Regions from separate parts of the Rhizobium sp. 11_C7_N12_5 genome, predicted to be linked through region 2. Evidence: riboswitches for the same ligand, from Rfam matches in the RefSeq annotation. Region 2 holds a riboswitch; each other region holds the start of a gene.
What was found. Region 2 has a riboswitch for thiamine pyrophosphate ahead of thiB (thiamine ABC transporter substrate binding subunit). Riboswitches for the same ligand answer to the same signal wherever they lie in the genome.
Positions count from the first base shown of each region.

Region 1 (5,232 bases), on a different contig from region 2:
TCGCTGGCGTCATGGCGCTCGCGCAGCTGTTCGGAAGGATCGCCGGACATGCGGTTGACCATGCGTCCGCGCTTGACGGTCGGTCGTGCGAATATCTGCTCCGCCCAACGCTGGACGTTCTTGTAATCCTGCACCTGCAGGAATTCGGCTGCTCCGTACTGCCAGCCCTTGGCCAGGCCGCCATACCATGGCCAGATTGCCATATCCGCGATCGTGTATTCGCTGCCGGCAATATATTCGCTTTCGGCCAGACGACGGTCGAGCACATCGAGTTCGCGCTTCACTTCCATGGCGAAACGATCGATCGCATATTCGATCTTCGTCGGAGCATAGGCGTAGAAATGGCCGAAACCGCCGCCGAGATAGGGCGCGCTGCCCATCTGCCAAAACAGCCAGGAGAAACATTCGGCTCGAGCCGGCTGTTCGGTCGGCAGGAAGGCGCCGAACTTTTCGGCGAGATAGGTCAGGATCGACGCCGATTCGAAGACGCGGATCGGCTTGGGGCCACTGCGGTCGAGCAAGGCGGGGATCTTCGAATTGGGATTGACCTCCACGAAACCGCTGCCGAACTGGTCGCCCTCGCCGATCTTGATCAGCCAGGCATCATATTCAGCGCCGCTATGACCAAGCGCCAGCAGCTCTTCGAGCATGATGGTGACCTTCACGCCATTCGGCGTTCCGAGCGAATAAAGCTGGAGGGGATGACGACCCACCGGCAATTCCTTTTCGTGGGTCGGCCCCGCGATCGGACGGTTGATATTGGCGAACTGGCCGCCATTCGCCTTGTTCCAGGTCCAGACTTTCGGCGGCGTGTATTCGGCAGAACCGGTCATGGGCATCCTCTCGTTTTCAGTGAATCGAATTGAGCGTGGTCATCGATGTAGCGCGCTACTTCTGTCGCACATAGTAGCGGCTGTTCATTTTTACGAGAGGAGCACGAGCTGCTTTTTGGATGGCCCTGGATAAAACGAAAAAAGCCTGCCGCGGGAGGAGGTGCGGCAGGCTTTCGACAATAAATGAACAGCGCACGGGAGGAGTAGTGGCGCTGTTCGCGCAGACGACCTTGGGAGGAGGAGTAGGGCGCCTGCAAAGCGAAGGGATGCGGGAGGAGGTGCATCGCTTCGATGAAAATCATAATACCTGGCTTTTGCTCACTTCATAGGCATTTATTTGCAAGGCAGTTATGCGCTATGCGAAAAGCGGAAAGCTCGACCGCATAACATTTCGGCATACAAAACAGTGACAGCCGTCATGCGGACAAAACAAAAGCGCCTGCTCGGGAGGAAGCAGGCGCTGGCAACATGCAGATTGCAGATCAGCGTTTCGAGCCGTTAGCCCGCGATGGCTGCACGGGCAACATTGCGGATTTCGCCGCGATCGATACCCAGGTCATGCAGTTCGCGCGTGGACATGCGGCCCAATTCGGCGACCGTCTGACGGTACTTGCGCCAGTTGTTGAAAGAGCGTGCTACGTTCATGATGATCCCCTTTCCTCGGGCATTCGAAGCTGAGCTGCCGTCCTTGGCGCTCCATTCGCTTCGATGAGAAACATATAGTGGAAGCCCCTCGCCTTTTGCAGCGCCAAGGCTTCACTGCACCCATGCATGAAGTGCATGGGTTGATGCAGAACCCGCAAGGCTGTTCCGGCACGGCCCCCAATGTCTTTGCGATTTATTGATGACAGGGCAGCCTTTGTCTGCGAAAACAACGGCATTGAGAGACAGGGGCGTCTGCTATCCGGCAGGCTGAGAAGCACCCTTTGAACCTGAACCAGATCATGCTGGCGGAGGGAGTCGCTCGGGGTTCTGCAACATCCTATGCCGCCCCTCGCGTCTCGCCCGCCCGAAAGGGGCGATATGCAAGACCAAACCACTGCCGGCACTCTGTTCGGCGCCATGCGAGCGAATCCGCCGCTGGTGCAGTGCATCACCAATTTCGTGGCGATGAACATCGCCGCCAACGTGATGCTTGCCGCCGGCGCATCGCCGGCCATGGTCCATGCCGAGGAAGAAGCGGCCGAGTTCGCCGCCATCTCCGCCGCGCTGACGATCAATATCGGCACGCTGTCGGCCGAATGGCTTGTCGGCATGCTGTCGGCCGCACAATCGGCAAGACAGGCCGGCAGGCCCTGGGTGCTCGATCCGGTCGCTCACTATGCGACCGCATTCCGGCGCAGGGCAGTCGCGCAATTGCTGGACCTGCAGCCGACGGTCATTCGCGGCAACGCGTCCGAGATCATCGCGCTCGCCGGAGGCGTCAGTCGCGGCCAGGGCGTCGATAGCCGCGATCCCGTCGAGTTGGCCGAGCAATCGGCCAGGCAACTCGCCGAACGGCATGGATGCGTGGTTGCCGTGACCGGTGTCACCGATTTCGTGACAGATGGCCACAAGGCGCGACGCATAGAAGGCGGATCGCCGCTGATGCCGCAGGTCACGGCCCTCGGCTGCTCGTTGACCTGCCTGGTCGGGGCCTTTGTGGCGACTGCGCCCGATAATCCCTTCGATGCGACGGCGGCGGCCCTTGCCGTTTTTGCCGTTGCCGGGGAACAGGCGGGAACCGTCGCCGATGGGCCTGGCTCCTTTTCCTGGCGCTTCCTCGACGCGCTGGCCGCCCTCGATGCGGAAGCGCTCACCGCCAAAGCGAGGATCATGCTCGCATGAAAAACTTCGACCTTTCGCTTTATCTCGTTCTCGATCCGATACTCTGTGCGGATTTCGGCATGGTCGAGACAGCCCGTGCGGCGGTCGCCGGCGGTGCGACCATCGTGCAACTGCGTGACAAGCATGCTTCAACCGCAGCCATGATCGATACCGGCCTTGCCCTCAAGCGGGCGCTGGCCGGAAGCAAGGCCCGCCTCATCGTCAACGACGATGTCGAGGCCGCCATCGCCATCGGCGCCGATGGCCTGCATATCGGGCAGGAAGATCTGGATGCCGACACCGCCCGCCGTATGATTGGGCCGGAGATGATCCTCGGTCTCTCGGTGGAGACGGAAGCTCTGGCCTCGGCCGTCGATGCCGAGATCGTCGACTATGTTGGCGTCGGCCCCGTCTTTGCCACGCCGACCAAGCCCGACCACAAGCAGCCGATCGGCTTTGACGGCCTTGCCCGCATCATCAGGCTCTGCCCGGTTCCTGTCGTCGCCATCGGCGGTCTCAAGGCCGAACACACAGCCGATGTCCTGTCGGCCGGAGCGGACGGACTGGCCGTCGTCTCGGCAATCTGCGGGAAGGCCGATCCCATAGCCGCCACGGCCCTTATCGCCGAAGCCGTCAAGGAGGCGCGCAGATGATCCGCAACGTCCTCTCCATCGCCGGCTCCGATCCTTCCGGCGGCGCCGGTATCCAGGCCGATCTCAAGGCCTTTTCGGCACGCGGCGTCTATGGAATGGCTGTCCTGACGGCATTGACTGCCCAGAACACGCAAGGCGTTTCCGGCGTCCATCCGGTGCCACCGCAATTTGTCGCCGATCAGATCGAAACCATCTTTGCCGATATACGCGTCGATGCCGTCAAGATCGGCATGATCGCGAATGCTGGGATCGCCGAAGCCGTTGCCGACATTCTGGCGCGACATCGCGATGTTCCCATCGTGCTCGACCCGGTGATGATCGCCAAGGGCGGTGCCGCCCTGCTTGCAGCGGATGCCGTTGACGTGCTCACCCGACGGCTGTTGCCGCTGGCGACGGTGCTGACGCCGAACCTGCCGGAGGCGGCTGCCCTGCTGCATGAAGCCGAGGCGAAAAGCCGCGAAGACATGGCGCGTCAGGCGCACGCTCTCGCCGATCTCGGCACGGCGGCAGTCCTCGTGAAGGGCGGCCATCTCGAAGGTGATGAAAGTCCGGACATATTGGCAAGCGCTGACACCCTCACCTGGTTCGAAGCCGAGCGGTTACCAACGAAGAACACGCATGGAACCGGCTGCACGCTGTCCAGCGCAATTGCGGCCGAGATCGCTAAGGGCTTGCCGCTGCCGCAAGCCGTTGCCTCCGCCAAACGGTACCTCGCAGGCGCGGTTACAGCCGCAGGGCAGCTTTCGGTCGGCAGCGGCCATGGCCCTGTCCAGCATTTCTACGCACTTTGGTCTGACATGGAAGGAATATCGAAGTGAACCTGCCCCTCAACGAACAAGTCGTCATCGTCTCCGGCGCCGGACGCGGTTTCGGCGCCGCGATCGCAGCAGCCTTCGCCCGCGAAGGCGCCAAAGTTGCCGTCAACTACCGCACCAGCCGGGAGCCGGCGGAGGTGCTTGCAGCACGGCTTGGCGACCACGCAAAGGCGTTTCGAGCCGACATCCGCAGCCTCGACGAAACAAAACAACTCGTGGCAGACGTGACGGCCCATTTCGGAGCCCCGACCACGATCGTCCACAATGCGCTCGCCGATTTCAGCTTCAATGGCGACGCGCGTTCGAAGTTGGACGCACTGAGTTGGGCCGAAATGGCAACGCAGCTCGAAACCGCTCTGCAGGGTGCACTCAACCTGATACAGGCTGCGCGGCCGGCGATGGTGGCGGCGGGCTTTGGCCGCATCGTCACGATCGGCACCAACCTCTTCCAGAATCCGGTCGTGCCCTATCACGATTACACGGCGGCCAAGGGGGCGTTGTTGTCGCTGACGCGGACGGCCGCCGCCGAACTTGGCCCGCTCGGAATTACCGTCAACATGGTCTCCGGCGGCCTGCTGCGCACCACGGATGCCAGCAGCGCCACGCCCGAAGCGGTCTTCGACATCATCGCAGCGAACACGCCGCTGCGCCGTGTCACTACGCCTGAGGATGCTGCCGACACGGTTCTATTCTTCGCAAGCCCTTGGGCGCGCGCCGTCACCGGACAGAACCTGATCGTCGATGGCGGGCTCGTCTTCGGATAATGATCCGCAGCAAAGCGGCGCGCCGGCCGGCGATCAGAACTCCACTTCCAGTTCGATGATCTCGTCCGGCTCAGCCACGGCCCCTTCGGTCCACTCCCGCATCAGCGGCCAGGCAAGCACTGTCTCGACATAGGCGGCCAGCCTCGGTTCCAGCTCCACTGCATAGGTGCGGAAGCGCGTGCAGACCGGCGCATACATCGCATCGGCGACGGTCGGCGCCTTTCCGAACAACCAGGGACCGCCGCTTGCGTCGAGGCAGTCGGTCCAGATCGTCTTCACCCGCTCCACATCGGGGCGTGCGCCCGAAAATATCTTGAAGCTCGCATGCCGCGCCTTGAGATTCATCGGCAGGGCCGAGCGC
Region 1 covers NZ_JBPWPY010000002.1:852,880-858,111, reverse strand. Annotated here, with positions in the region: gene yghU (glutathione-dependent disulfide-bond oxidoreductase) at 1-833, opposite strand, end outside; gene AB8B29_RS23010 (DUF1127 domain-containing protein) at 1,332-1,478, opposite strand; TPP riboswitch at 1,713-1,809, shown strand; gene thiM (hydroxyethylthiazole kinase) at 1,857-2,660, shown strand; gene thiE (thiamine phosphate synthase) at 2,657-3,292, shown strand; gene thiD (bifunctional hydroxymethylpyrimidine kinase/phosphomethylpyrimidine kinase) at 3,289-4,110, shown strand; gene AB8B29_RS22990 (3-oxoacyl-ACP reductase) at 4,107-4,871, shown strand; gene AB8B29_RS22985 (glutathione S-transferase) at 4,905-5,232, opposite strand, start outside.
Region 1: linked by a shared signal. The riboswitch ahead of thiM (hydroxyethylthiazole kinase) and the one ahead of thiB (thiamine ABC transporter substrate binding subunit) in region 2 are both predicted to bind thiamine pyrophosphate.

Region 2 (5,232 bases):
CGACTGCGCAGCGTTTCGGACAAGCTGGGATATCTTGCTCCATGGACATGCAGACAACGTTCGCGCCGCTCGTGACGGATCCCAGGCGGCGGCTTATTCTCTTCCTGTTTCTGATGACCGCCATGTTCATGGCAACGCTCGACAATCAGATCGTATCGACGGCACTCCCTACCATCGTCGGCGAGTTCGGGCATCTGGAACGCTTCGGCTGGATTGGATCGGCCTATCTTCTCTCCCTTTCCGCCGTGATGCCTGTTTATGGCAAGCTCGGCGACCTCTTCGGCCGCAAATATGTGATGATGACGGCGATCGCGATCTTCACTGTCGGCTCCGCCGTCTGCGGCCTTGCGGTGTCGATGGACACGCTGATCGCCGCCCGCGTGCTGCAGGGCTTCGGCGGCGGCGGCATCATGGTGTCGATCTTCGCCGTCAACGCCGATCTCTTCGAGCCGCGCGAACGCGCCCGCTACCAGAGCTATTCGAGCCTCGTGCTGATGGCGTCCGGCGCCATCGGCCCCGTCCTCGGCGGCACGATGAGCGATCTGTTCGGCTGGCGCTCGATTTTCCTCGTCAATGTGCCGATCGGCTTCATCGTGCTCGCCGGCCTCGCCACCATGCTGCCCTACCGCAAGCCGGCCCGCCGGCCGAAGATCGACTATGCCGGCGCGCTTGTTCTTGCACTGACGACGACAAGCATCGTGCTCGCCGCAGACGGCACCGAACTCTTCGGATCGCTGCTGTCGCCGCAATGCCTCGGCATCATCGCCTTCGGTGTCATCTGCGCTATCGCCTGGGTCTTCATCGAGCGGCGTGCGCCCGAGCCAATCGTGCCGATGACACTGTTCCGCAATCCGACATTCGGCCTGCTCCTGATCATCTCGATCACCAGCGGTGCGGTCGCCATCGGCATGGTCAACTACTTCGCTCTCTTCCTGCAGACGACGACGGGCCTTTCGCCCTCGCTGGCCGGCCTGCTGTTCATCCTTTTGACCGGCGGCATCGTCTGCGGCTCGCTTTCCGCCGGCAGGTTGATCGCGGCAAGAGGCCGCTACAAACCCTTTGCCGTCGCCAGCGCCGCCTGCAGCACCATTGCTTTCGGCTCGCTCGCCTTCGTCCATGCCGGCACGCCCATCGCCGTCATCGGCGGCCTGATGCTGCTGCACGGCATCGGTATCGGCCTTGCGCAGCAGGTGCCTGTCATCGGCGTGCAGAACGCCGCCAATAGCCGCGACGTCGGTGCTGCTACCGGCGCGGTGACGCTGTCGCGGATGGGCGGTGCCTCGATCGCCATCTCCATCTATGGCGCCATCATCGCCGCCAAGCTCGGCAATGTCGGTGTCTCGATTTCAGGCGTTTCCGACATCAAGGAACTGACGCCGAAGATGATGGCGGCCCTGCCGGAAGCCACCCGCGAAGCCGTCGCCAATGCCTATGCAAGTGCCTTCAGTCCCCTGTTCATGACGGCAGCCGGCATCTGCCTGCTCGGCCTTCTGACAGCGCTCACGCTGAAGAACGTGCAGCTGCCCGGCGCCACCAAGAAATTCGAAAACACGGTTGCCGCCGAAGCCGCCGAATAGATCGTGCGGCCTGCAATCGACGGGGGAATCATTCCCCTTGTCATCCCTTCGTCACAAGGCTAAATCTGCCGATGCTCTAACGGGGTGCCTTATGTCCTTTGGGATATTTGGCTGAGAGGCTTTGACAGGCCAACCCGCGGAACCTGATCCGGCTAACACCGGCGGAGGGATTAGACGCGTGACGAAATCATGGCGCCCTTTTCCCCTTCAAGACGAAACCAAAGAGGAGGCGCTGTCATGCACGACCGATCGCTATTGTCATTCTTCGCCGGCCTGGCTCTCGCCGCCGGCACGACGTTTTTTACTGCCCAGGCCGCCCAGGCTGCCGACAAGACGCTGACCATCTACACCTATGAGAGCTTTACCGCCGATTGGGGTCCCGGCCCCAAGGTCAAGGCCGCCTTTGAAAAGACATGCGGCTGCACGGTCAACTACGTCAGCGTCACCGACGGCGTGGCGCTTCTGTCCCGCCTCAAGCTCGAGGGCGCCGGCACCAAGGCCGATATCGTTCTCGGCCTCGACACCAATCTAGTCAATGAAGCCAAGGATACCGGCTTGTTCGATGCGAGCGGCGTCGACACATCGGCGCTCAAGGTTCCCGGCGATTTCAAGGATGATGTCTTCGTGCCCTATGACTACGGCCATTTCGCCGTCATCTATGACACGCAGACGGTCAAGAACCCGCCGAAGAGCATGAAGGATCTCGTCGAGGGCGATCCCCAGCAGAAGATCGTCATCGAGGATCCGCGCACCTCGACACCGGGCCTCGGCCTCCTGCTCTGGGTCAAGTCGATCTACGGCGACAAATCAGCCGATGCCTGGACCAAGCTCAAGGGCCGCATCCTGACGGTGACGCCCGGCTGGTCGGAGGCCTATGATCTCTTCACCAAGGGCGAAGCGCCGATGGTGCTCTCCTACACCACGTCGCCGGCCTATCACATGATCGAGGAAAAGACCGACCGCTATCAGGCGGCTGCCTTCTCCGAAGGACATTACATCCAGATCGAGGTCGCCGGCCTCGTCAAATCGTCTTCGAATAAGGACCTTGCCCGCGATTTCCTGAAATTCATGGTGTCGCCGGCCTTCCAGGACATCATCCCCACCAGCAACTGGATGATGCCGGCCTCCGCCACATCGACGCCGCTGCCGGACGCCTTCAGCAAGCTCGTAGTGCCGACGAAGACCTTCCTCATGAGTCCTGAAGTCGTCGAGAAGAACCGCAAGGCCTGGATCGACGAATGGCTTGCCGCCACCAGCGGCAACTGACATCGCGACCATGCTGACGGCACTCGAAAGAAGACGCGCCATTTCCGGCGGGGCGCTCAGCCTCGCCGGCATCGCGCTTTTCGTCGGGATCGCCGTCGTCGTCCTGCTTGCCGCCGGCATCGAATCCGGCGGCGACTCCACGCTCGCAGATCCCTATCTGCTGCGCGTGCTGCGGTTCACCCTGCTGCAGGCGACCCTGTCGGCGCTGCTCTCCATCGTGCTTGCCATCCCCGTCGCCCGCGCCCTGGCGCGCCAGCCGCGCTTTCCCGGCCGGCTGTGGCTGATCCGCCTGATGGCCGTGCCCATGGGCCTGCCTGTCCTGATCGGTGCGCTCGGTCTGCTCGGCATCTGGGGGCGCCAGGGATTGCTCAATCAGGCCCTCACGGCACTTGGCCTGTCGCAGCCCGTCAGCATATACGGCCTTGCCGGCATCCTGCTGGCGCATGTCTTCTTCAATATGCCGCTTGCCTGCCGGCTTATGCTCGCCGGGCTGGAGCGTGTGCCGGCGGAATATTGGCTTGTTGCCGGAGGCCTCGGCATGCGGCCCGCCTCGGTCTTTCGCTTCATCGAATGGCCTGTCTTGCGCGGCCTCATTCCCGGCATCGCCGGTCTGATCTTCATGCTCTGCGCCACCAGCTTCACACTGGTGCTGATCCTCGGCGGCGGCCCGGCCGCAACCACGCTGGAAGTCGCGATCTACCAGGCGCTGCGCTTCGATTTCGATCCCGGTCGTGCCGTATTGCTGTCGCTGCTGCAGATCGTCGTCACAGCCGCGATTCTCGGCGCGATGACACTGTTTCCCTCGCCTGACGATCATGGGCTGACGAGCGGCCGCTCCCTGCGGCGCATCGACGGGCAGCTGCGCGCCGCGCGATGGGCCGATGCTGTATTGCTGTCAAGCGCTGCCCTCTTCATCGGCCTGCCGCTTGCCTCAGTCGTCGTCGCCGGCCTCGAAGCCGATCTTCTCAAGCTCGCCGGTCAGACGATCTTCCTGCAGGCGGCTGTCACGAGCCTCGCCATCGCACTCGCCGCCGGCCTTCTGGCCGTGGCAATATCGTTCGCGATCATCCGCACCCGCTCGGTGATCTCGGCCGACCGCAACAAGACCTTCAGCCTGCGCGGTCTGGCGACGGCTCTGAGTGGAACCTCCTCCCTCATCCTGCTCGTTCCGCCGATCGTGCTGGCAACCGGCTGGTTCCTGGCGCTCAGGCCATTCGGCGATCCCAGCCGCTTCGCCGCCGTCCTGATCGTGACAATCAATGCGCTGATGGCGCTGCCCTTCGTCATCCGCGTCCTCGAGCCGGCTTACGTGGTTCATAGACGCCGCACCGAGCGGCTGGCGGCGAGCCTCGGCCTTGAGGGGCTCTCCCGCTTGCGCCTGATCGACTGGCCCGGCCTGCGCAAACCGCTTTTCACGGCGCTCTCCTTCGCCATCGCGCTTTCGCTCGGCGATCTCGGCGCTGTCGCTCTTTTCGGCTCGGACAGCCTGATGACCCTGCCCTGGCTGGTCTACAGCAAGCTCGGCAGCTACCGCACCAACGATGCCGACGGATATGCCTTGATCCTCGGCGTGGTATGCCTTCTCCTCACCATCGCCGGCACGGCGGGCCAAGGCACCCGCGAAGACGAAGGCAGGCGAAATGACTGACCGCGGCGACATGATCGAACGCAGCATCGCGATGACCGGCGTAGAACTGCGCCTCGGCACGCATGATTTCCGCTTCGATTGCGCATTGCCGGAGGGCAGGATCATTGCCATTGCCGGCCCCTCCGGCTCGGGCAAGTCGACCTTCCTCAACCTGTTGGCCGGCTTCGAACAGCCCGATCGCGGCCGCGTCCTGCTTGCCGGACAGGATGTGACCGGCAAGCATCCCGCCGAACGGCCGGTGTCGCTCGTCTTCCAGGACAACAATCTCTTTGCCCATCTGGATCTCTTCACCAATGTCGGCCTTGGCATCAGCCCGTCGTTGAAACTCTCCGCCCGGGACCGCCAAAGGGTCTCGGAAGCCCTGGCGCGTGTCGGGCTCCCGGGTTTCGAAAAGCGCAAGCCGGGAACGCTTTCCGGCGGAGAGCGGCAGCGCGCAGCCTTCGCCAGGGCACTGGTGCGCGACAAACCGATCCTGCTCCTGGACGAACCCTTCGCCGCACTCGATCCTGGGCTGCGCTCCGGCATGGTCGAGCTGCTGAAGGCTCTCCACCACGAAAGCGGTAATACGGTCCTCATCGTCTCGCACGATCCGGCCGAGGTCAGGCGTCTTGCCGACCATGCCGTCTTCATCGACGGCGGCACGATTCGGCTTTCCGCGCCCATCGAAGCCTTCCTGAAGGAGGGCGGCATTCCGGCACTGACCACATTTTTGCAGCATTGAATGCGACGCAGCATGCTGTT
Region 2 covers NZ_JBPWPY010000001.1:3,298,987-3,304,218, forward strand. Annotated here, with positions in the region: gene AB8B29_RS16200 (MDR family MFS transporter) at 42-1,577, shown strand; TPP riboswitch at 1,648-1,764, shown strand; gene thiB (thiamine ABC transporter substrate binding subunit) at 1,815-2,843, shown strand; gene thiP (thiamine/thiamine pyrophosphate ABC transporter permease ThiP) at 2,854-4,491, shown strand; gene AB8B29_RS16215 (thiamine ABC transporter ATP-binding protein) at 4,484-5,212, shown strand.

Region 3 (5,232 bases), on a different contig from region 2:
GGATACGGCTGCCTCCTCACTGACCGCCGTCATCGGCGGGTTGATCACGGAATGGACGCTCGACAGGGGCGATTTCCAGCTCGTCCCTTGCGGACAGATGTTTATCAAGATGGTATTGAAAACCTGGTTCCCGTCGGTCCAGACGCGCGGGATGGCGACATTGGCCCTTTAAATCAAGAAGGATCCGGAGGGAAAGCCGGATCCTTCCTCTTTGATCGGAGGTCAACCGATCAGTGTAAGAAGCCCGACGGATTGGAAACATCAGGCTTCTATTACCTGGCACGAGGCCAGGTAACTTAGGATTAGAAGCTGCGCTCGAAGCGCAGAATACCGGCCCACTGATCCTGGTTCACAGAATCGAAATCGGTATAGGAGACTTCCGGCTCGATAAGCAGGTTCTTGACCGGGTTGAACTTGAGGTTCGTGGTCGCAGCAAAGATCTTCGAGTCGGTGTAGGCGAGCTGGAGGTTCCACTTCAGCTTTTCGTTGATCGGAACGCCAACGCCGCCCCAAACTGCCCAGTCACCCCAGCCGCACTTCGACGGATCGTTAACGGGGCAAGCAGAACGATCAAGGTTAGTGCCGGCATACTTGTTGAGCTTGTCGCCGTCCGTGTTCCAGCCACCCATCAAGAAGGCCGAGAACATACCGAAGTCGGCATCGACGCGAGCCTTGACAGCGCCTTCTTCGACGATGGAGTCATAACCACCGACGACCTTGAAGCCCCATGCGCCAGACTTGAAGCCGGCACCGGCAACAACGTCGGGAGCGTAGTGGTTGGACTTGTCGTCCGTCCACCAGCTGGAGCCGTAGGAAGCGCCCGAGCCGCTGGAGTTGCTGTCTTCGACGGAGACCATAGCCGTGAAGCCGTTGCCTGCATCGTAGTTGTAGGTCAACTGGTTCAGTTCGTACGGGCCGTCATAGATCACGTCGTCGTTGATGACGTCGCCAGCATAACCAATGTAGGAGTTGTACTGCGAGTCGGCCTTACCGACGAGGAAGCCGCCGAGGCTGATGTTGGCAAACAGCAGCTTCGTGGAGGTGGAGTTGCCATCGCTCCAATCCCAACGGATAACCGTATTGGTCTTCAGCGGACCGTATTCGGTGTCGGTCGCGGTGTCGAGGCTGAGCTCGGCACGAGTGTGCCACAGCGTACCGACCTTGCTGTTCGGGTTGTAAGCATCGTACCATTCGCCTTCGGTACGGACACGGCCGCCGACCTTGAGGCAGGTTTCGGTGCCCGGAATGAAGAAGTAGCCAGCACCGTAGGCGTCGCAGATGCGAACGTATTCGAGCGGCTCCGGTTCAGCGGCAACGATAGCGTCGGCCGCATGAGCGCCGGATACTGCCGCCAGCGCAGCAGCCGAGCCGAGAAGAAGACTTTTCAGGTTCATATTAAACTCCTGGTTGTAATATGCATTTCTAGTTTTCCGCGAGTGCAGAGCTGGAATATCACCTCGAAAGCCGGTCGGTCTAAACGCGACCAAGTAGCCCGGCAAATACGCACCTGATGTTGGCTTGAGTCCCCTCTCACCTCCATAATTGATCTCGCGGCAACGGTCATGAAATGCCCCTACCGATCCGGCCGAATACTCGACCGTAAGACAGCTTATGTCCTGCATCCGATTTACAAACGGACAGTATGTTTGTCAATTATGTGAAACCGACCGTAACGTTAGTCTTGGCATCTGTTGCTTAAATGCAACTGCGGGCAGCGGGACAGGCGTGGACCCATTCATTGATGGCGGAAAGGCGCGTTTTTGGGGCCGGCGGAAGTGCCCACGGCCGAGCGCGGCATCGACATCGGTGGCCAATCCGGAAGCCCCGCGACCTAACCCGCCATTTTCGCACGCCCCCGGCAATCATCCCGGCTTCCGTCAACAACGTTCGGAAACTCTCCAGAAACAAAATTCAATAATTCGGTACACACAGAAATGTTGAATCTCCCTAGATTCTTGCGACTCGCGCGCTACCGGAAAGGGCCCAACAGCGAATGACCGAGAATCGGCTGATCTTCATAGCGACACCCTGTTTCGGCGGACTTGTTGCCAAGGATTATATGCAATCCATCTTTTCCCTGATGCAGGTCGGCGCGCAGGCCGGCATACAATTGACGCTTGCACTCCTCGGCAATGATGCGCTGATCACCCGCAGCCGCAACACGCTGGTATCCTCCTTCCTGAACGACACGGCGGCGACGCATATGCTGTTCATCGACGCGGACATCAGTTTCGAGCCCGAGCAGGTAATGCGGCTGCTGAATGCGGACAAGGATGTCGTCGCGGCCATGTACCCCATCAAGGATTACGACTGGGATAGTGCGGCGCGCGCAACCACGCGCACCGGCGAGTCACTCAATGCCGCAGCTCTGCATTATGTCGGCACGCCGCTGGTCGGCCAGAGCAGCGAACGCGATGGTGATTTTGTCAGTGCTATCTATGCGGGCACCGGCATGCTGCTCATCAAACGTGAAGTCATCAAGACGATGACCGCAGCCTATCCCGATCTGCGCTACAGCGCCATCCATGCCTATCCCGGCACCAAACGTTCGCCTGCGACTCAATACGCTCTCTTCGAATGCATGATCGAGGAAGGGACGGGCATTTATTTGAGCGAGGATTTCGCCTTCTGCCATCGCTGGCGGGCGCTTGGCGGCAAGATCTGGCTCGATACCGCCAGCAAGCTTACCCATACCGGCGCTCATCGCTTCGTTGGCAACACGGCGCCCCGCTACTAAGGCGGGTCTATGCCGGAGCGGCCGGAGGAAGATCACAGACAGCGACCGCGATCTTGGCTGCGGGGTTGACAGAGACGGAGGGGAGAGCATAGCCTCCCGATATTCACCAGGGGGGTCCCGACAAGGGGCTGAGATACTGCTGGACAATACGGCTTTGCCTGTTGTGGCGCAGTGACCCGTTGAACCTGATCCAGTTCATACTGGCGTAGGGACGGTGCAAGCGCTCGAAGGCTTCGGATTCACGCGTGGAATCCACAGCCGGCGTCTTTTCATCATTCCGGCTGATTGACTGGGTCTCCAAATGCAACTTGGAGCCTCAAACCATGACCATTGCCGCAAAAAACCTCACCCCAACCGTCACCACCGGCCCGCTGCCGGCATCCCGGAAGATCTACATTCCGGGAGACATCCATTCCGACATCCGCGTGCCGATGCGCGAGATCAGCGTTCATCCGACGGCAGGCGAGCCGCCCGTCGTCGTCTACGATTCCTCCGGCCCCTATACTGTCGAGGGGGCCGAAATCCGCATCGAGCAGGGACTTGCCGGGCTCCGTCGTGACTGGGTGCTCGCTCGTGGCGATGTCGAAGCCTATGAGGGCCGCCATGTGCGCCCTGAGGACAACGGCTTCGTCAGTGCCGATCGGCTGACCCCCGAATTTCCCGGGCGCCGCCAGCCGCTGCGCGCCAGGGACGGCAAGGCTGTCACGCAGCTTGCCTATGCGCGGGCCGGCATCATCACCCCGGAGATGGAATTCATCGCCATTCGCGAAAATCTCGGCCGCAAGGCAAAGGCCGAAGCCTTGGTCCGCGACGGCGAGAGCTTCGGCGCGCATATTCCCGATCATGTAACACCGGAATTCGTCCGGCAGGAAGTCGCCGCCGGACGGGCGATCATTCCCGCCAACATCAATCACCCGGAGGCAGAGCCGATGATCATCGGCCGGAACTTCCTGGTGAAGATCAATGCCAATATCGGCAACTCCGCCGTTACCTCCTCGATGGCGGAAGAGGTCGAGAAGATGGTCTGGGCCGCCCGCTGGGGTGCCGATACCGTCATGGATCTCTCCACCGGCCGCAACATCCACAATATCCGCGAGTGGATCATCCGCAATTCGCCGCTGCCGATCGGCACCGTGCCGCTCTATCAGGCGCTGGAGAAGGTCGAAGGCGTTGCCGAGAACCTGACCTGGGAGGTCTATCGCGACACGTTGATCGAACAGGCCGAACAGGGCGTCGACTATTTCACCATCCATGCCGGCGTGCGGCTTCACTACATCCCGCTGACAGTCAATCGCGTCACCGGCATCGTCTCGCGCGGCGGCTCGATCATGGCCAAATGGTGTCTCCATCATCACCGCGAGAGCTTCCTCTACGAGCATTTCGAGGAGATCTGCGATATCTGCCGCGCCTATGACGTCTCCTTCTCGCTGGGTGACGGCCTTCGCCCCGGCTCGATCGCCGATGCCAACGATGCGGCGCAATTTGCCGAGCTCGAGACGCTCGGTGAGCTGACGAAGATCGCCTGGGCCAAGGATTGCCAGGTGATGATCGAAGGGCCCGGCCATGTGCCGATGCACAAGATCAAGGAAAACATGGACAAGCAGCTCGCGGTCTGCGGCGAGGCGCCCTTCTACACGCTCGGGCCGCTGACGACCGATATCGCGCCGGGTTACGACCACATCACCTCTGGGATAGGCGCTGCCATGATCGGCTGGTTCGGCACGGCGATGCTCTGCTACGTCACGCCGAAAGAGCATCTCGGCCTGCCGGATCGCAACGACGTCAAGACCGGCGTCATCACCTACAAGATCGCCGCTCATGCCGCCGATCTCGCCAAGGGACATCCAGCGGCGCAACTGCGCGACGATGCCCTGTCGCGGGCGCGATTCGAATTCCGCTGGGAAGACCAGTTCAACCTTTCGCTCGATCCCGACACCGCCCGCAGCTTCCACGACGAGACCTTGCCGAAGGAAGCCCACAAGGTGGCGCATTTCTGCTCGATGTGCGGCCCGAAATTCTGCTCCATGCGGATCTCGCACGACATCCGCGCCGAGGCCCAGAAGGAGGGACTGGACGCGATGGCGGCAAAGTATCGCGAAGGCGGCGATCTCTACATGCCGATCGATAAGCCAGCGCATCCGGCCGAATGAGATGCGTATCCTTGTCAAAGGGGCCGGCGTCGCCGGCCTCACGGTCGCGCATGAATTGCGCGTTCGCGGCGCAGAAGTGACGATCTTCGACCCCCGCCCGAACTTCGATCATGCCGCTTCCTGGCTCGCCGGCGGCATGCTGGCGCCATGGTGCGAGCGGGAAAGCGCCGATGAGGCCGTGCTTACGCTCGGCCGCGATGCCGCCGACCGATGGAATGCGATCCTGCCGGGTAACGTCGTGCGCAATGGGACGCTCGTCGTCGCGCCGACGCGCGATCACGGCGAACTAAAGCGATTCGCCAGCCGCACGGCCGGCTATCGCTGGGTGGAGGAGAGCGATATCGC
Region 3 covers NZ_JBPWPY010000002.1:495,358-500,589, reverse strand. Annotated here, with positions in the region: gene AB8B29_RS21455 (TetR family transcriptional regulator) at 1-172, shown strand, start outside; gene AB8B29_RS21450 (porin) at 303-1,394, opposite strand; gene AB8B29_RS21445 (hypothetical protein) at 1,994-2,737, shown strand; TPP riboswitch at 2,836-2,967, shown strand; gene thiC (phosphomethylpyrimidine synthase ThiC) at 3,061-4,887, shown strand; gene thiO (glycine oxidase ThiO) at 4,889-5,232, shown strand, end outside.
Region 3: linked by a shared signal. The riboswitch ahead of thiC (phosphomethylpyrimidine synthase ThiC) and the one ahead of thiB (thiamine ABC transporter substrate binding subunit) in region 2 are both predicted to bind thiamine pyrophosphate.